DNA from 2 places in the Bacillus sp. MN7755 genome. Region 1 is predicted to be linked to the other one. Evidence: a T-box and tRNA genes for the amino acid it is inferred to sense, from the RefSeq annotation. Region 1 holds a T-box; the other holds one or more tRNA genes.

Evidence for each region. The T-box of region 1 lies ahead of argS (arginine--tRNA ligase). A T-box ahead of a tRNA ligase gene usually reads a tRNA of that ligase, here a tRNA-Arg.
Region 2: it has a tRNA-Arg gene. The T-box ahead of argS (arginine--tRNA ligase) is inferred to sense a tRNA for this amino acid. The anticodon was not compared.

The regions. Positions count from the first base shown of each region.
Region 1 is NZ_BTRL01000015.1:203,174-211,324, forward strand. It holds gene ACYVEC_RS17650 (bacteriocin-processing peptidase family protein) at 1-4,069, opposite strand, end outside; gene ACYVEC_RS17655 (hypothetical protein) at 4,547-4,765, opposite strand; partial or broken gene ACYVEC_RS17660 (DUF2085 domain-containing protein) at 4,795-5,124, opposite strand; gene argS (arginine--tRNA ligase) at 5,237-6,925, opposite strand; T-box leader at 6,971-7,185, opposite strand; gene ACYVEC_RS17670 (class I SAM-dependent methyltransferase) at 7,226-8,002, opposite strand; gene ACYVEC_RS17675 (BrxA/BrxB family bacilliredoxin) at 8,052-8,151, opposite strand, start outside.
Region 2 is NZ_BTRL01000017.1:44,417-56,705, reverse strand. It holds gene rph (ribonuclease PH) at 1-648, shown strand, start outside; gene ACYVEC_RS19485 (XTP/dITP diphosphatase) at 660-1,268, shown strand; gene ACYVEC_RS19480 (metallophosphoesterase) at 1,282-1,785, shown strand; tRNA gene ACYVEC_RS19475 (tRNA-Gly) at 1,895-1,968, shown strand; tRNA gene ACYVEC_RS19470 (tRNA-Arg) at 1,970-2,043, shown strand; gene ACYVEC_RS19465 (DUF6572 domain-containing protein) at 2,202-2,561, opposite strand; gene ACYVEC_RS19460 (hypothetical protein) at 2,647-2,901, shown strand; gene ACYVEC_RS19455 (hypothetical protein) at 3,555-3,755, shown strand; gene ACYVEC_RS19450 (PH domain-containing protein) at 3,850-4,464, opposite strand; gene ACYVEC_RS19445 (hypothetical protein) at 4,982-5,230, shown strand; gene ACYVEC_RS19440 (hypothetical protein) at 5,428-6,426, shown strand; gene tig (trigger factor) at 6,736-8,013, shown strand; gene clpX (ATP-dependent protease ATP-binding subunit ClpX) at 8,278-9,537, shown strand; gene lonB (ATP-dependent protease LonB) at 9,644-11,314, shown strand; gene lon (endopeptidase La) at 11,497-12,289, shown strand, end outside.

The DNA of each region.
Region 1 (8,151 bases):
AATAACAAGCACGATCGTATCTTGCTAACAAATCACTCTCATCAATTGTTAATACTTCATTTGTTATTTTTTCTGCCTTTATCGTTTGTCCGGCACCATGATACGAAGATGCTAAAGAAAGCAGAATTGCGGTTTCATTTGGATGGTGTATACAAGCATTTTTCAATACATGAATTGCCTCTTCAAACCTTTCTTGACTTTGATACATTTCTCCTAAAGCAAGAAACGCTCTACTTACAAACGGTGTTTGCTCCGTTAATTGTAAGGTAATCTTTTCTGCTTTTCTTACTTCTCCTGCTTTAAAGAAGACTTGTGCTTGCAGAAGAAGGGTATCATAATCATCTGGTAACTCTCGAACCATTTGCTTCGTTAATTCCGAAGCATCTCGTAACATATCTTCCCCCTCACACTCTATGAAAAGATTTACAAGTTGCTTCGCTACATCGTAATCCCATTTATGTTCTAACGATGTTTGCAATACATCTACTGCTTCTTTATACATCGCCACATTCTCGTAAAATAGTGCAAATCGCTGCGCTGCCATACTATTTTTCGAATTTAGCTTTAAGGAAATTTCATATAAATCAATGATTGTAGTAATAATCGAAATTTCTTTCGCACGGTTTTTCATACGATAAAAAGCTCTCGTAAATATGGATTTTTTCGGCTGTTCATTTTGTTGACGTTCAATCCATCTTTCTGTAACCGCAGATGCAGCATACATAAATGCCATACTTCTTTCTACTTTTTTCACTTTTAATGTATGAAGAAAATCTCGTATGTTAGACAATTTCTTATGTTGTTCTATCGCTTTTACATATACATCAAATATACGTTCATTCTTTACATCTTTTTGTATCACTTTCATTGCAATTTCAATCGCTTTTGCATTTCTATTTTTCACTAATACTTTTGCATAATGATATAGAACTTCTGTATGCTCACCATCTACTTGTAGTGCTTCTTCAATCTGCGCTTGTTCTTTATCTATTTCATCCATCGCTCCATATACGTAGGCAATCGCATCTAATCGCCATATTTCAGGTACTTCGTCTGCTAATTGTTCCAGTTCAGTCAGCAACTCTTCCTGAAGATTCATCTCTACTGAAAGCTGTGCCAAATATTCCATATTAATATGCAGCGGCTCTTCTTTCATTGCCTGAACCATATGACTTTGTTCTTTAGAGCGGTTTTCTTCTTTTTCGTATATTTCTGCAAGCTGTAAATGTACACCTACGAAATTCCCATCAAGCTCTAAACATGTTTCATACGCTTGTTTTGCTTCCACCAATTGCCCTAATGCCATAAGTGTTTCACCAATTCGGTAATAAGGTAATGCTGTTGCCTTTTGTTCTATCGCCTTATTATATCTTTTCATCGCTTGGCCGTACTGCCCAATAGATTCATATAAAATACCTGTATAACAACCGAATTCACTTACTTCATTTCTTTCTTTGTGTAGCGTTCTTAAAAATGCTATCCCTCGTTGTACAAATACAGTTCCTTTAATTCGATTCACATATTCATCTAACGCACTTGCTACATTATATTCGCTCTGCTTTATACCACTCTCTAACCTAGACAACGCTACTTTAAACCCTTCTTCATTTCCACCAAGTTCAACCTCAGCATCCCATAAAACCATTCCCGCATTCATATGAAAATCTTGGCTCTTTTCAATTTGTTTTTCAATACCGAGAATATATTCTTTTGCTTCCTTGTATTGCTCTCTTGCCATATAAACTTGTGTAAGTCCGAAATGAGAATAAACATCCTCATCATTTTCTTCTAAAGCACGCTTATACAATACTTCTGCTTCTTCAAGACTATCATTTTGAAAGTGATAATCACCTAATTTTACGTATAGAGGTGCTTTATCATCACAATTCTCAATACCTTTTGATAAAATTTCTTTCGTACTTTCCTCATCCTTCAAATCAGATTCGTATATTTCCGAAAGTTTCGTATAAATGTAAGGTGCATTGCTATCCAAATGAATCGCTATTTTAAGCCCTTTTATCGCTAAATGTAATTTCCCTAAATGATGCGCACATCTCGCTCGCTCATACCATACATGTGCTTCATTTTTATACTCTTTTAACAGATCGTTAAAGATTTCATACGCTTCTTCATATCTTTCTAAATCTATTAATATTAACCCGTGATTCGTTAAAGTGAATCTTTCTGGACTACGTTCTAAAGCAACTTGAGAAAACTGCAATGCCTTTTCAGATTGATCGATATACATATATGATAATGCGAGAAAACTCCAAGCAATCGGCTGATCTGCATCTAATTGTAATGAGGAACGAAAACTTGAAATTGCTTCTATATAACTTTCCTGTTCAAAAGCATATCTTCCGTTTATTAAATGATATAAAGCACGATTATTTTTCTTCTCAACACTCGCGAGCATTTGCCCTGCTTTTTCTAATTCTTGAAGGCGAATAAAGCACTGCGCACCATGTAATTTAACAAAATCTGAGTTCGGAAACCTCTCCATTAACTTTTCAATACAAGATAAAATAAACTTATTATCTACTTCAACATCTAAATGTTTAATCGTATATAACCACGTATTCGGATTATCACTCGTCTCTTTTAAAAACTGTACTAAGCTATGAATCCCATCTTTATCTTGTTCATCTAAATGATCCGTTAAAGAAAAAATGGATTTAAAATAATGATTTTCTTCTTCATTTAAAAATGATAATTGTTCCTTCTTTTCTTTCGGAACAAACGTAATCGCTAAACAACCTGTATAACGATATTTTTCTTGTAACTTACTATATTCCACAATAACTGGTTCTATAAAGTTCGGATCTTGAACATAAAAAGCTTGTAACGTATCATCATATCCAGCTAGCACTTGCACATGTGAAGCATGCTCAATATCTATACTTAATAAAACGGGAATCCCCTGATCTAGCAGTCTCTTATAATTTTCCACATTCCCTTTAAAATAACGATATTCATAACCTAATTCTTCTAAATAAGAAACAGTATCTGAAAACTTCGAGCCAGTCATATCAAAAATAAACTCTGCTATTTCATCTTGTGTACGTTTTTCTCCCCATAACTGCAACATCATTTCTAAACTTGTCGGCACACAATAATTATCCTTTTGTACAATTGGAACTATAGGTAAGTGAACCTTTTTTCCATCTGGATTTTTTTCTAAATTATGATATAAAGACTCTTTTAAACTTTTTTCTTCTTTTAATAACTGTTGTAAATCTACAAGTTTATTCATTTTGTAAAACGCTTCTGCACGTAAATGTACAAAATAAGCTTTATAAGCATGATAAGGAAGCTGATTATTTATATTATCTATTACCGCTAACATCTCTTCATACTTCTCTAAATCTAATAAATATTTTACCTTTTCAAAATGAAAATATGGTACTTGCGGGAACTTTACAATCGCATCATCAATTAGCTGTAATGCACGTTTTTGTTCTCCTTTATTCGCATATAACTGTGATAATAAATAGGTAGATAACTCTTCACAATCTTTATGCTGCATGCCAGCTATAAATTGTTCTTCTGCTTTCTCCCATTCACCTGTATGCATATAGACGTAGCCCCATTTATCAAATACAGCACGTGCACTGTACTCTTCTGCCTTTTTCATATAAAAAAGGGCTTCTTCATTTCGTTTCATTTCTAGCAAACATCGTACTAACGTAAAATATGTTTTCGCTAAAAGATCAACTTCTATTTCTTCTTTATTTACCTCTTCTAACGAATCTTTTAACAACTGTTCTACTTCAAGTATTTTCCGCTCATCAATTAACTCATCACAATATAAAGAGAGCGTTCTCATATTTGGGAATTTTTTATATGCATAGCGAATGAGGAATGAACTGTATTGGTGCATAAGCCCTTCATCAGTAAGACGTATTAATATATCAAACTCTTTATGTGAAGGAATATTAGCAAGCCAATTCTTCAAATAAGATAAAGTATTCTTTTCTTTTATATATGAAATTTCATTATTTATTTCCTGTAATCCATCTATAAATCTCTTGTCTTTCAAACAAGCATCTAACTGCTTAAAATCTAGCATGTATTCACCTCGAATATTTATTTAAACTGCTACTTGCTTAGATTTTACACATCATATAGTAGGTATTCAACTAAAATCACTTATAATGAGTGGTATTAATTAATATTATTCAAATTTATAACAAAATATAGTAAAAATGATTGTTTTTCTCTGTATTTTGTTTGATTATATGTAATAACGTAACATGTGAATCTTATCTTTCGAAAGGTGAACTCTGTACATAAAATTATATCGTCGATAATTCAAATATATCAGCGATTCTTTCGTTTTATCGGCGATTTTCAAAATATATCGACCGATTCTTAACATATATCAGCGATTATATGTCGAATATCGACTTATCGACAATAAATGACATTTTTTCATTTATCAAATTGCAAATATACAAAAACACCGTAATCATCACTAGGAAACACACCAGTTGAAGTTAATGCCGAATTCCCAAATATAGATACTTTTTCAATTGAAGAAAATTCATTAACAAGTACAATCACAATCTAAACAATCCGTACAGTCTACATCGCCACAATCTGATTTTCTCTTTCTTTTGTTTCTTTTAAGATAATAATACAGCAGCCAAATCAGTAGTGCGCAAATAACAAAAGCTATTATTGCTTCTGTATACTTGTTTTGAATTATAAAACCGATTCCACTTCCGCCTGAAATAAAAATTAGAATTAAGTAAACCCAGAACATTTATGTAAATACCTCCGTTACTATATACCTTAAGATAATATCCATATAACACTAGACGAAATGGATAACCCCATACCATTACCGCTTAATACACCGGTAGTTACTTTTAGCAAATTTGTGCTGCTTCTCCATTTCTACTTTTGGATGAATCCATCAATGAGTAACGGAATTTGAGCAGAAAATGATAGTATGATTGCCAAAAGAAATGAAGGGGTTATATAAAAATAAATTGGAAACATTAAAATACCGATAAGCATGCCTGTACAACGCGCACATAAAGGTATGTACTTTTGTAGTTTAAGGAAACTTCTCTCCGCTCTTCTATGACAAGGAATTTGCAAAATTAAAGTTCGGATCAATATGAATCACCCTCTCTAAAAAGATTTTAATTGATTTTGCAAAAGAATTATATATCTAATAAAAAAACAAACCAGGTTCATACTAAAACCGGTTTGTCAGTTTACTACTATGCTACATCTCCTCAGGAGCATCCACCCCAAGTAAACGTAATCCTTCTTTTAATACAACCGTCACAGCATACACTAATGCCAGTCTGCTATCTTTCTCTTCGCTCTCTTCCAATATACGCACATTTCCATAATATTTATTAAACGATTGTGCTACATCTAATACGTATTTCGAAATGATTGATGGCTCATTTTTGGTGAAGGCTGCTTCAATTATTTGCGGGAATTTGTTTAGTAATTTTACGACACTCCAACTATGATCATCTTTTAATACAAACGTACACGTTTCAAATTCTACACTTTCTTTTCTTAAAATAGAGCAAGCACGTGCATGTGTGTACTGGACATATGGGCCTGTTTCACCTTCAAATTTCAGCATGTTTTCTAATGAAAATTCGATATTGTGCATACGTTCGTTTTTTAAATCGTGGAAGATGACTGCACCAACACCGACTTGCTTTGCTACTTCTTCTTTTTGCTTTAAGTTTGGATTTTTCTCTTCAATATTTTGTTTTGCAAGTTCGATTGCTTCCTCAAGTACCTCTTCAAGTAAAATAACTCTCCCTTTACGTGTCGACATTTTCTTACCATCTTTTAAAATGAACCCAAACGGTACATGTTCCATTCCATCAACCCAAGTATATCCAAGCTTTTTTAATACAGTGAAAAATTGATTGAAGTGTAAACTTTGTTCCGGGCCAACTACATATAATGCTTTATCAAATGCGTATGTGTTTTGACGATATAACGCTGCTGTTAAGTCACGCGTTGCGTAAATAGTCGCACCATCTGATTTTCTAATTAAGCAAGGCGGCATTCCCTCTTCTTCTAAATTAACAACTAATGCACCTTCTGACTCTTCAAGCAAATCATGTTCCTCTAAAATCCCAATAAAGTCTTCCATTAAATTATTATAAAAAGCTTCTCCTTGATAATTAGTAAATTCAACACCGAGAAGTTCATAAATACGAGAAAATTCTTTTAAGGATTCGTGGCGGAACCAATTCCAAAGCTCAACTGCTTCTTCATCACCTTCTTCTAATTTCTTAAACCAAGCGCGTCCATCTTCTTCTAGTTCTTCGTCGTCTTTTACCTCTTCATGGAATTGAACATATAACTTAAATAGTTCACGTATTGGATCCTCTTTAACTACTGCTTCATTTCCCCATTTTTTATAGGCGGTAATTAACTTTCCAAACTGTGTTCCCCAATCCCCAATATAATTAATTCCTACAACTTCATAGCCACATTTTTCAGCGATATGTTTCAGGGAATTTCCAATCATTGTAGAACGTAAATGCCCCATCGAAAAAGGTTTCGCGATATTTGGAGAGGAATAATCGATAACGACCGTTTTTTCACAGCCAATGTGATTTTGGCCGTACTCTTCTTTCTCCGCTAAAACCGTTTTTAATACTGCATCACTTACAGTTTCACGATTAAAAAATACATTTACGTAAGGACCAACAGCCTCTGTTTTCGTAAAGAACGGGTCACTTAATTTCTCCGTAACTTCCTTTGCGATTAAAGCTGGTGATTTTTTATATTGCTTCGCAAGTGAAAAACATGGGAACGCTGCATCTCCAAAATCATCTTGTTTTGGTGTTTCAATTAAGTCTAAAATTTGGTTTTGCGTTAATTCATCCTTTAAAATACTGGATAAACTTTTCGCAAAATGCGTGTTATAATCCATGAAATAACCTCCTTATTTTTTAAAACACAAAAAACTCGTCTCTAAAAAAGAGACGAGTTTTAACCCGTGGTACCACCCTTGTTGTTCATTACGAACCACTTTCCCGTTTATAACGAGGACAGGGGGCCTCGGCTTACTCTACTATTCGTTCAAGAAGCATCTCCGAAGTGCGCTTCATCTTTTTCTTCCGCACTAGGCTCACACCATCCCTAGCTCGCTTTCCGTCTAAAAAAGACTACTCTCTTCATCACAGACAGTATATTTAATTAATTATTGCTTATTATACATCTTTTCAAACAATTAGCAAAGGTCAATTACACCAAAGTGAAACTTAGCACTTTTTCTTTTGTATACGTGAAAATTATGTTTTTCAAATCTAGAACTACGGAAATGATCTTTCAGAACGACACGCTTTCTCGCCACACGCTTCGCTTCCGCAATTGTTTCGTCAGTAATATCATGATACAAAGCGAAGTGTTTTAACCCTTTTATTCCATCTGATTCTATGACAGTTTCTTCAAACATTGGATCCAGATAAACAACATCATAACTATTATCCTCACATTGTTTTAAAAACTGAAAATGCTCCGTTTGCTTTACATTAATTCGTTGCATTGCTTCATCAATTTCAGAAACGGATGAAGACCATGTTTGCAAACCATTTCCCATGATGTAAGCCATATATTCATTGCCTTCAAGTCCTGTTACTTTTCCGCTTTCACCAACAATATAACTAGCTACAATACTATCTGATGCCATACCGAGCGTACAATCTAACACTGTCATTCCGCTCTCTAATTTAGCAGCTTGTACAAATGGATCGTGTTCTCCGCGCATTAACCTTTTCACACGAAACATCGCTGAGTTTGGATGAAAGAAAAACGACTCTTCCGTACCTTTTGGATAAATAGCTAATCGGTTTTTGCCCACAACAAGTATATCTTGTTCATACTGCTCATGCAGTGTATGTACTGGTATGTCATTACGTTTAACGAAAGAACTATTTAATTCTGCTGCTACCTTATTTGCATAATCTGTCATTTCTTTGTTTGTTCTCCCTGCTGTTGTTACTATCATTGTTTCACCTCTATATAAAGAAAAGAGGGAGATTTACTCTCCCCCTTCTTTAGCAATTCTTTTCGAAAGCTTGTTCTAAGTTCGTAATAATTTCGTCCATAGTTGCACCTTCAATTTCATGACGGTGAATGAAGTGAACAACTTCTTTT
Region 2 (12,289 bases), on a different contig from region 1:
GAGGTTGGGGATACAAAGGTAATTTGCTCAGCGACAATTGAAGAGCGTGTCCCGCCGTTTATGCGTGGAGAAGGAAAGGGCTGGGTAACAGCTGAATACGCGATGATTCCACGTGCAACAGAGCAACGTACAATAAGGGAATCAAGCAAAGGGAAAGTAACAGGGCGTACAATGGAAATCCAGCGCTTAATTGGACGAGCATTACGTGCGGTAGTTGACTTAGAAGCACTTGGTGAGAGAACGGTTTGGATTGATTGTGATGTTATTCAAGCTGATGGTGGAACGAGAACTGCTTCTATTACAGGTGCATATGTAGCAATGGTATTAGCTTTCGAGAAGTTATTACAAGCAGAAAAAGTATCTAAAATTCCAGTGAAAGATTATTTAGCAGCAACTTCAGTAGGGATTGTGGAACAGCAAGGTGTTGTTTTAGATTTAAACTATGCAGAAGATTCTAAAGCAGACGTTGATATGAATGTAATTATGACTGGAAAAGGCCAGTTTGTTGAAGTACAAGGAACTGGAGAAGAAGCGACGTTTAGTAGAGCGCAGTTAAATGAATTACTTGATGCTGCAGAACAAGGCATTTTCCAACTGATTGACATGCAAAAAGAAGCGTTAGGTGACATCGTATCTCATATAGAGTAGAGGTGGAAAATATGAAACAAGTTGTTGTAGCGACAAAAAATATGGGGAAAGTGCGTGAATTTGCTGAGTTATTTGAGCGATTTGATTTAGAAGTGAAATCATTACACGATTTTCCTCATATTGAAGAAGTCGAAGAAACTGGTGAAACATTTGAAGAAAATGCGATCTTAAAAGCGGATAGTTTGAGTAGACAGTTGAATGCAATCGTAATTGCGGATGATTCAGGTCTTATTGTAGATGCTTTAAACGGGAAACCAGGCGTATATTCAGCTCGTTTTGCTGGAGAACCGAAAGATGATCAAGCGAATATGGATAAAGTTTTACAGGAATTAAATGACGTAGCGTTTGAAAAGCGTAAAGCTCGTTTCTACTGTGCATTAGCAGTTGCTTTCCCTGAAGGGGATAAAAAGCCTGTCATTGTAAACGGGACATGTGAAGGGTTTATTTTAGAACAACGCCGCGGAGAAAACGGCTTTGGATATGATCCGATTTTTTATGTGGAAGAATATAAAAAAGCGATGGCGGAACTAAGTTCAGATGAGAAAAATGCTATTAGTCACCGTGGACGTGCTCTACGTAAGCTAGAAGAAAAAATCCCTGAATGGTTTTTAGGAGAATAAGGGAGAGAGATTGATGAAAGCTTTAATCGTAAGCGATAGTCATAGCTCTGTGAAGGAATTACAGCAGTTAAAAGAGAAGTATGAAGGGAAAGTAGATATCATGATTCATTGCGGTGATTCAGAGCTAACGCCTGCTCATGAAGAGCTGCAAGGTTTCCATGTTGTAAAAGGGAATTGTGATTATGCTAACTTTCAAGACGAAATTGTAACTGATGTAGACGGCATTCGTTTCGTTGTTGTGCACGGACATCGTCATAACGTGAAAATGACGTTACAAACATTAGCGTACCGTGCAGAAGAAGTAGGGGCGCAAGTTGCATGCTTCGGACACTCTCACGTATTAGGTGCGGAATTAATCGACGGCGTTTTATTTATTAATCCAGGCAGTATTTTATTACCGCGTCAGCGTGTAGAAAAGACATTTGCCTTATTAGAAATGGATGAAAATCAAATGGAAGTTCGTTTTGAAACACTAGACGGACAGCTAGTTGAACAAGCAGTTTTTAAAAGAGGATAATAAAAATTATCCTCTTTTAAAAAAGGTGTTGACTTTATGTATGGTTATACATATAATAAATATTGTCGATAGGGCAACAGCGCTAACGAATAAAAATAAAATAACATATGCGGGTGTAGTTTAGTGGTAAAACAAGAGCCTTCCAAGCTCTGGTCGAGAGTTCGATTCTCTTCACCCGCTCCATGTCCCAGTAGCTCAGCCGGATAGAGCATACGCCTTCTAAGCGTACGGTCGGGAGTTCGAATCTCTCCTGGGACGCTAAGAAAACCTTGTTATCTTTTGATAACAAGGTTTTTTGTTTGTCTACAAATTGATGTATGTGCAAGAGGTTTAAAAATATTATAACGGGATATATGATAATGAGTATATGCAACAGATTAAAGTGCATTAAAAAGAGCGCTTAAAAACGCTCTTTGCTAGTCAGTTATATTATTTGTTTGTTCAGGCTCATCAAATGGTTTATGCACGTATTGAAAACCGTATCCAGCTTCAACGAGAACCTCATCAACCTTTTCTAAAAATTCTTTGCCCCATTCAGTAAAAAGATATTTCCCGAATATCTTAATAACAAAACCATACCCTTTTACTTCAGGATACCTTTCGTAAACCTCGTCACTTTCTATAAAGTCCAAATACAAATTGATTTTTTCTTGCAGTAATTCAATATGTTTTTCCTCATCAGACCAGTCTAATTCATCAGCGATGACTAAATAGGCTATTTTTTCTTCTTTATTGTAGCCCATAAAATCAACTTTTTCTAATTCGTATAAAGACATAAGTACACCTCTTATCTATTGTTTTCTTCTAATTTCAACTTTAGTTGGAGGTATTTCCGTACCGCCTACAAAAGGTGGTTTCCCTTTGCCTACAACTGTTGCGCCATATTTTTCAATTTCAGGAATCGCAATTTTTTGTTTTTTAGTAAGGGGAGCAGTTGGTGAACCTTTTGCCTCAACTATTCTTATATCTTCTAGATCTTTATTGGCTCCTAGAAAATCAAGTCTTGTCTTTGTTCCTGTTTTATTAGTCTTTAAAGTTATTTGTTCTACTACTGTATCTACCTCTTTTGAGAAGTCCTTATGTACTTCTTTTTCAAAGGCTTTCCCAGCTTCTTGATTTATTCCTATTTGTACCTGGCTTTGGGCTTTTACTGCTTCTCCTATAATATTTTCACAAGAAAATTATACCGTATCTATACATTAGCCAGTGTATGTTAAACAAGCGATGAAAGAATCGTTTATATATTGTAGATAATAGGTGGGCCGGAAGTTCGGATCTCTCCTGGGACGCTAAAAATTGATGTTTTGGTGTAAGAGATGGGGGTAGGAATGAAATAGCATAATTAATACGAGTGAAAGATTATCACAAGAAGTGATTACTTATAAGTTTCGCGTCTAGTTTGGGTTATAATTGTAGCTCATTCTTAATATCTGTAACCTTTCCTTCGATATTAAGCAGTTGTATATGTAATTCTTTTTCTTAAATAAAAGGAGCGCCGTTTATGCGCCCTGTTCCTCATAGTATTTAATTTAAAGAATCAATAGGTTTATGATGGAAATCGAATTCATATCCAGATGCCCCTAATTAATCACTTACAATGTTATAAAACTTTTTACCATTCTAGTACGATTGAGCATCCGTTGTCGGAACTTATCCCCGGCAGTGTGTTACAATTAATAGAAGCGGAAAACGAGAATCTCCAATTGACTGGACGTGTGATTGGTTGGACAGTTTAAGAAGGTTGTATAAAAAAGGGAGATGGCGCAAAGATGGCGAGAGCAAAAGAGAATGACTTAACGGAGAAATTGGCAGAAGGTAAACGGAAATATGGTGACGGCAACTTTACAATACAGAACATCGGTGATGAAACTAACCCGAATTGGACTGTCGTAAAAAATGTGAGGAAGGGATCGGCAGGCATTCGCGAAGAGGAAGATATATTAAGACTGCGATCAAAATATATAAAATAGTACGGAAATGGGCGGGTCGGGAGTTCGAATCTCTCCTGGGGCGCTAAGAAAACCTTGTTATCTTTTGATAACAAGGTTTTTTGTTTGTTGTAAATTAATTATTAATAAACTTTTCAAACACAAAACCATAATCTTTCACATTATATTGTTTCTTCGTATCAACGAGCCAGTTAAAGGCGATTTCGTTTATTTCTTTAAATTGTTCTGCCAAATTTACTTGTGCGTTTGAAATACGGCTGAAAGCGTTAGATGCCATATCTAGACTTTTATGTGCATACTGCAATGTGATGTCGTTGTCGTATGAAATTTCTTCGATTTTAAGTAAAGCTTTATATAAATCTTTTAATTCTTCAATATGTTTTTTATGAACATCAATTGAGTAATGCTCATCGCCCATTTGAAACTTAATTTCTACATCTAAATCAATCGTTCCGGCAGTTTCAAGTGCTACGTTTTTAATTTGATATTTGCTATAACTAAAGCGGCGTAATGTACGTTTTTTACTTGTCGCACTTGTGCCATCTAGGTGAATTAATCCTTTGTTTGTGAAACAATATTCATCTGATTTTGATTTGATTAGAAAATAAATTTTCTCCCCATCTTCATGCATCACGTAATCATCGGCATCAACTTTATCGTAATCTTTCGGTGTAATGACAGAACCTACATCGCTTAATCCTAAAACATCTGCAGCCATTTTTTTAAACATACATAATCCCCCTTATAAATTAAATTCTTAATTGTATAAAAATATATTAACATGATTTCAACAAAGTGTTTTCTTATAATTAAAAATATTCGAAGGAAAGTTGAGAAAAGGAACGAATAATTATTTTAATCTAAAATTATTTAGTAAATCTATTAGTTTAAGAGTGGATTTTCCGGAAAATAACCAAGAGCAAAAGTTAATTTTGCATGCGATTATAGAGAAATTCCGTGAAAGTACCTCAAACGATATGAGGTGTTTTTCTATCTCTTTTTGAAATCTTACAATTCTGTAAGGTAACTGTAAGGTAGTTCGATGGTAACGAATTACTAATCCTCTATAATAAAGGTAACAACGATAAAACGAGGAGGAAGAAATGATGAAAGGATTAATCGTAACGGGTTTAACAGTTGCTTTCGGATTTGTAGCATATGAGAAATTAACGTATGTAGTTGATGTTGTAAAACATTTAATCGCTTAGAGGAAACTACCATGAGAGGGAAAGGGAATGAGTGAATGAATGGAATGGTTATTTGGAATTATAGGTACTTGTAGTGTAGTGTTATTGTTCTTTGTCCCAAGTGGTATACTTAGTTCGACGACGAGTTTGTTCTTCTTAAGTTTGTTTGCTTGTACGATGCTTATCATTATGTTTTTAATGAAGCGGAGTAAACCAATCTTCTATTTTAGCATGATTGTTATGGCAATTATTGTTCTCCAAATTATTACCCTTGTTATATACCCCACTATTATAAAGGCTTTCCAATAATGATGAATCCTCTGCTTTCATTGCTGAGGGTTTTTATTTGTACATTTTTAATTTTTGGTAAGGATTTGTTTATATTGAAATATAAAAATTAAATATTTTCATATTTCAAACAAAGGGTTTTGGGATGTTGTGTTCTCATTACTCATTTGATATATTTACTTTAAAGATAATTAAAATCTAGAAAAAGAGGCGGACGTATGGATAAAAAAGAAAATACGGTCGTATTGTTTCCGCAGCTATCAGAGCGATATATTGATGAAGGTTTTTTAGCACTGAAAGAGCGGAAATTCGAAGATGCATTGCGCTGCTTTGAAATATTACGTCAGTATAATGCAGAAACGGAACAAACGGAACTAGCTTCAGTTATTTGTTTGTTAGAGTTAAAACATATGGAAGAAGCGAAAGACAAATGTGAACAGTTGCTTGAAACAGGAGCTGTATTATTTGGTGATATTCTTGAAACATATGTGACGATTTTAGTCCAAACAAATGATTATGAAGGCGTTATTGAAACCGTTGAAAAAGTATTGCAAACGAAGGATATAATGCCTGAGCAAAAGGAAAAATTAGCACAGCTCGCTTTATTTGCAGAAGGTATGTTAAATGAAGTGGATACGTCACTAGTCGATTCGAATTTTGAGTTGAATGAGTTTACTAATGAAATGTTTGGAGAAAACTTTGGGCAAAAGCTAAGAGCGATTCAGCAACTTTCGTTAAAAGACTTAGATCTTGCATTACCTATTTTAAAGAAATTTTTAATAGACGAAAAACAGCACCCTTATTTGAAAACTTCTATTTTGTATAAAATGGTAGAAAATCAAATAGAAGAAGAGATAGAGGTAGAAAAGTTTGGGAATACGATTAAGGTAATTCCAGCATTTACAGGTCATAATGAGGAGCAATCCGATAACATTATACATACATTATCAAACCGATTAGAGCAAAATTATCCTGATATATTTGATGCGATGGTTACATATTGGAAAGAATTGCAAATTAGCGTTTTCCCATTCGCTCTATTAATGGATAAAGTGGAGATTTGGGCTGCTGTTTTAGAGAGAATTGGTAGAAAGCGTTTCGGGTTGACTATTGATGAAGAAGAGCTTATGACAGCGTATAATATTGAATTAGAAGAGTTTCATATTGCCTATCAATGGTTATTGCGTGTTGAAAGAGAAGGATATTTGCCCGTATAATTATGAAAAAGAATCGTTCGGTTCTTGAAACGAGCATATTCTATGTTATAATGTAAGGGTTGCAAAAGGCAGAAATCTGCCTGTTTGTAAGAGAAGAGAAGTGTAATTCTCTTACTTAATATGTTTCATATTATTCTCGAACAAAATATACCGTAATTGTCTTTTAGGCAATTAGTAGATTGGAACATTATATCTGAAAGCTTTTGCTAGAGGATTATTTGTACTTTTGTTATTTCAAAAAAGAGATAATGAAGATCTTAATCTATAGAGGTATGTGCATACATTATTATAGTTGGAGGGAAAGAATAAATGGCTGCAAAATGGGAAAAATTAGAAGGTAACGTAGGCGTTTTAACAATCGAAGTTGATGCTAAAGAAGTAAACAACTCTATCGACGCTGCGTTCAAAAAAGTAGTAAAAACAATTAACGTACCAGGTTTCCGTAAAGGGAAAATGCCTCGTCCGTTATTCGAACAACGCTTTGGTATCGAATCTTTATACCAAGATGCTTTAGACATCATCTTACCAAAAGCATACGGTGAAGCGATCGATGAAGCTGGTATCTTCCCAGTTGCTCATCCTGAAATCGACATCGAGAAGTTCGAAAAAAATGCTAACCTTATCTTCACTGCAAAAGTAACAGTGAAACCTGAAGTTAAATTAGGTGAGTACAAAGGTTTAGCAGTAGAAAAAGTTGAAACAACTGTAACTGACGAAGATGTAGAGAACGAATTAAAATCTTTACAAGAGCGTCAAGCTGAACTAGTTGTTAAAGAAGAAGGAACTGTTGAAAACGGTGATACAGCTGTAATCGACTTCGAAGGTTTCGTTGATGGCGAAGCATTTGAAGGCGGAAAAGGCGAAAACTACTCTCTAGCAATCGGTTCTGGTACATTCATCCCAGGTTTCGAAGAGCAAGTAATTGGTCTTAAATCTGGTGATTCTAAAGACGTTGAAGTATCATTCCCAGAAGAGTACCATGCTGCTGAATTAGCTGGCAAACCAGCAACATTCAAAGTAACAATTCACGAAATCAAAACAAAAGAACTTCCTGAGTTAAACGACGAGTTCGCTAAAGAAGCAGACGAAGCGGTTGCAACTCTTGATGAATTAAAAGCAAAACTTCGTACAAACTTAGAAGAAGGCAAAAAGCACGAAGCTGAGCACAAAGTACGTGACGAAGTAGTAGAATTAGCTGCTGCTAACGCTGAAATCGACATTCCAGAAGCTATGATCGACACTGAGTTAGATCGTATGGTTCGTGAATTCGAGCAACGTTTAAGCCAACAAGGTATGAACCTTGAGCTTTACTACCAATTCACAGGTACTGATGCTGACAAGTTAAAAGAGCAAATGAAAGAAGACGCTCAAAAACGCGTAAGAATCAACCTTGTTCTTGAAGCTATCATTGAAGCTGAAAACATCGAAGTTACTGAAGAAGAAGTTACTGAAGAAGTTGAAAAAATGGCTGAAATGTACGGTATGCCAGTAGACGCTATCAAGCAAGCTCTTGGAAGCGTAGACGCTTTAGCTGAAGATCTTAAAGTTCGTAAAGCTGTAGACTTCTTAGTAGAAAACGCTGCATAATAAAATAACAAGGCACGATTTTAATCGTGCCTTGTTTTATAAATATAGAAATATATTTATAAAACTTTTCGATGAAGAAGGAAAACTTCCTTAATAAGTCGAATATACATATTTCAAAAGTTTTAAAAACTTTTTATTTGTACATAACTAGTCATATTATTTGTATTTCTCGCCACGTAGTGACATAATATGTATTTACATACGATACATTTATCGTGTACATACGAAGGCAAGAGGTTAGCACTTTGTAAGGGGTGTGAAAATATGTTTAAATTTAATGATGAAAAAGGGCAATTAAAATGTTCTTTCTGTGGTAAAACACAAACGCAAGTTCGAAAGTTAGTTGCAGGTCCAGGTGTTTACATTTGTGACGAGTGTATCGAACTTTGTACTGAAATTGTACAAGAGGAGCTTGCGAAAGACGAAGAAGTAGAATTCAAAGATGTACCGAAACCGGTAGAAATTCGTGAAATCTTAGATGAGTATGTCATCGGACAAGATAACGCGAAAAAAGCACTAGCGGTAGCGGTATATAACCATTACAAACGCATTAATTCTAACAGCAAAATTGATGATGTAGAATTAGCGAAGAGTAATATCGCACTTATCGGGCCAACAGGTAGTGGTAAAACATTACTGGCACAAACGTTAGCGCGTATTTTAAATGTTCCATTTGCAATCGCGGACGCAACATCTTTAACTGAAGCTGGATACGTTGGGGAAGATGTAGAAAACATCTTACTTAAATTAATCCAAGCAGCGGATTATGATGTAGAAAAAGCGGAAAAAGGAATCATTTATATTGATGAGATTGATAAAGTGGCACGTAAGTCCGAAAATCCATCAATTACACGTGATGTATCTGGTGAAGGTGTGCAGCAGGCACTTCTGAAAATTTTAGAAGGTACTGTAGCAAGCGTTCCACCTCAGGGTGGTCGTAAGCATCCGCACCAAGAGTTTATTCAAATTGATACAACGAACATCTTATTCATCTGTGGTGGAGCGTTTGATGGCATCGAGCCAATTATTAAACGTCGTCTTGGTGAAAAAGTAATTGGATTTGGTTCTGAGAAGAAAAATGCTGATGTAAATGAGAAGCATGTTTTATCTCACGTATTACCAGAGGATCTTTTAAGATTTGGTTTAATCCCAGAGTTTATCGGTCGTCTTCCAGTTATTGCGAACCTAGAACCGCTTGATGAAGATGCTCTTGTTGATATTTTAACGAAACCGAAAAATGCACTTGTTAAGCAATTCCAAAAACTATTGGAGCTTGACGATGTTGAGTTAGAGTTTGAAGAAGGCGCACTAATTGAAATTGCGAAAAAAGCAATTGAACGTAAAACGGGTGCTCGTGGACTTCGTTCTATTATTGAAGGCTTAATGCTAGATGTAATGTTCGAACTTCCATCTCGTAAAGATATCGAGAAGTGTGTTCTTACAAAAGAAACAGTAGCTGATAATGCACCGCCAAAATTGGTGTTACAAGACGGTACTGTACTTGATACAAAAACATCTGCATAATGCGAAGGAGAAACAGCAATTTTTATAATTGCTGTTTTTCTTTATGTTTAGCTATGTTCCTCCGCGGAAATACTAAGAGATAAAACATTGCGGGAGGAAATAAATGATGAGCTGGACAAATATATTTTTACTTGTTCAACTTGTTTTTGGGGTAATTGTCGGATTGTATTTTTGGCATTTACTTCGAAATCAGCGAACACAAAAAGTTTCAATTGATCGAGAATCGAAAAAAGAATTAGAACAGCTTCGTAAAATGCGCGAGATTTCTTTAACAGAGCCGCTTGCGGAAAAGGTACGTCCTACATCCTTTTTAGATATTGTAGGGCAAGAGGACGGGATTAAGTCGTTAAAAGCGGCTCTTTGTGGTCCGAATCCACAGCATGTGATTATATATGGCCCGCCAGGTGTCGGAAAGACAGCGGCAGCACGTCTCGTATTAGAAGAAGCGAAACGAAATCCGAAATCTCCATTTCGCACAAATGCAACATTTATTGAACTGGATGCGACGACAGCTCGGTTTGATGAACGTGGTATTGCAGATCCTTTAATCGGTTCGGTGCATGATCCAATTTATCAAGGTGCTGGCGCAATGGGGCAAGCGGGTATTCCGCAACCGAAAAAAGGTGCGGTAACAGATGCACACGGTGGTATTTTATTTATTGATGAGATTGGTGAACTACATCCGATTCAAATGAACAAGATGTTAAAGGTGCTAGAAGATCGGAAAGTGTTTTTGGAAAGTGCATACTATAGTGAAGAGAATACGATGATTCCAACGTATATACATGACATTTTTCAAAAAGGTTTACCAGCCGATTTTCGCTTAGTTGGGGCGACGACACGTTCGCCAGAGGAGATTCCTCCTGCTATTCGATCGCGCTGTTTAGAAGTGTTTTTCCGTGAGTTAGATACAGAAGAAATTCAAAAAGTAGCGAAGAATGCAGCTGACAAAGTGGAAATGCAGATTGGTGAGAATGGTATTGAAATGATCGGGATGTATGCAAGAAATGGACGAGAAGCGATTAATCTTGTACAAATTTCAGCTGGAATGGCAATAAATGAAGAGCGTTCTTTCATTAAAGATGAAGATATAGAGTGGGTTGTTCACTCTAGTCAGCTTACACCGAAGTATGAAAAGCGTATTTATCCTATTCCGAGAATCGGTCTTGTAAATGGACTTGCTGTGTACGGACCAAATACAGGTGCGTTATTAGAAATTGAAGTAACAGCAATCAAGGCGAAAGATAAAGGATCGGTAAATGTTACCGGAATTGTTGAAGAGGAAAGTATTGGTAGTCAAACGAAATCAATTCGCCGTAAAAGTATGGCGAAAGGTTCTGTAGATAATGTATTAACAGTACTTCGTTCTCTAGATGTGTTGCCAGAAGGGTACGATATACATATTAATTTTCCAGGCGGGATCCCGATTGATGGGCCTTCGGCAGGAATTGCTATGGCAACAGGTGTATATTCAGCAGTGCATCGTACGTATGTGAATAATGAAGTAGCGATGACCGGTGAGATAAGTATACACGGAGAAGTGAAACCTATTGGTGGTGTGTATGCAAAAATAAAAGCCGCGAAAAAAGCAGGTGCTAAGAAAGTTATCATTCCTGCTGAAAACATGCAACCGTTTTTGTACACAATAAAAGGAATTGAAATCATTCCTGTTCGTAAGTTAAATGAAGTATTTGAGCTAACATTTATGCAGGAAAATATGCATCGAGAGCTTGATATACATACTGCTGTGGACGAAACAGATGCACAATCAATGTGAGAATGAAGATAATAACATTTGCCAGACTTCGTTTAAGTTTGTATGCTTAAGCGGAGTCTTTTTTTCTTTTTATAAGGGAAAAAAACGAGGGATTTACAATTGCGGAAAATCTCTGCAATTGCATCTAGATGTATTGTAATATAAAATAGTTGAACAGGAGTTTAATTTATTATGGAGGTGCTATGTCTAGTATGAATACGAATGAAAGAATCGTACCCCTCCTACCATTAAGAGGCGTTCTCGTATATCCAACGATGGTTCTGCATCTTGATGTAGGACGTGATAAATCGATACAAGCACTAGAGCAGGCGGCAATGGATGAAAATATCATCTTTTTAGCAATGCAAAAAGAAATGAATATCGATGATCCGAAAGAAGATGACATATATAGTGTAGGTACAGTGGCGAAAGTGAAGCAAATGTTAAAATTGCCGAACGGTACGCTTCGTGTCCTTGTAGAAGGTTTACATAGAGCAGAAGTAGTAGAGTTTATCGAAGAAGAAAATGTAGTGCAAGTTTCTATCAAAACGGTAACGGAAGAAGTGGAAGATGATCTAGAAGAGAAAGCTCTTATGCGTACGTTACTGGAGCATTTCGAACAATATATTAAAGTTTCGAAAAAAGTTTCAAATGAAACATTTGCAACGGTAGCTGATGTAGAAGAGCCAGGAAGATTAGCTGATTTAATTGCTTCTCACTTGCCAATTAAGACGAAGCAGAAACAAGAAATTTTAGAGATTATATCTGTGAAGGAACGATTACATACACTTATTTCAATTATTCAAGATGAACAAGAGTTACTTAGTTTAGAAAAGAAAATTGGACAAAAAGTGAAACGTTCAATGGAGCGCACGCAAAAAGAATATTTCTTACGTGAGCAAATGAAGGCGATTCAAACTGAACTTGGCGATAAAGAAGGTAAGGGCGGGGAAGTTGAAGAACTTCGTGAGAAAATTGAACAGTCGGGAATGCCTG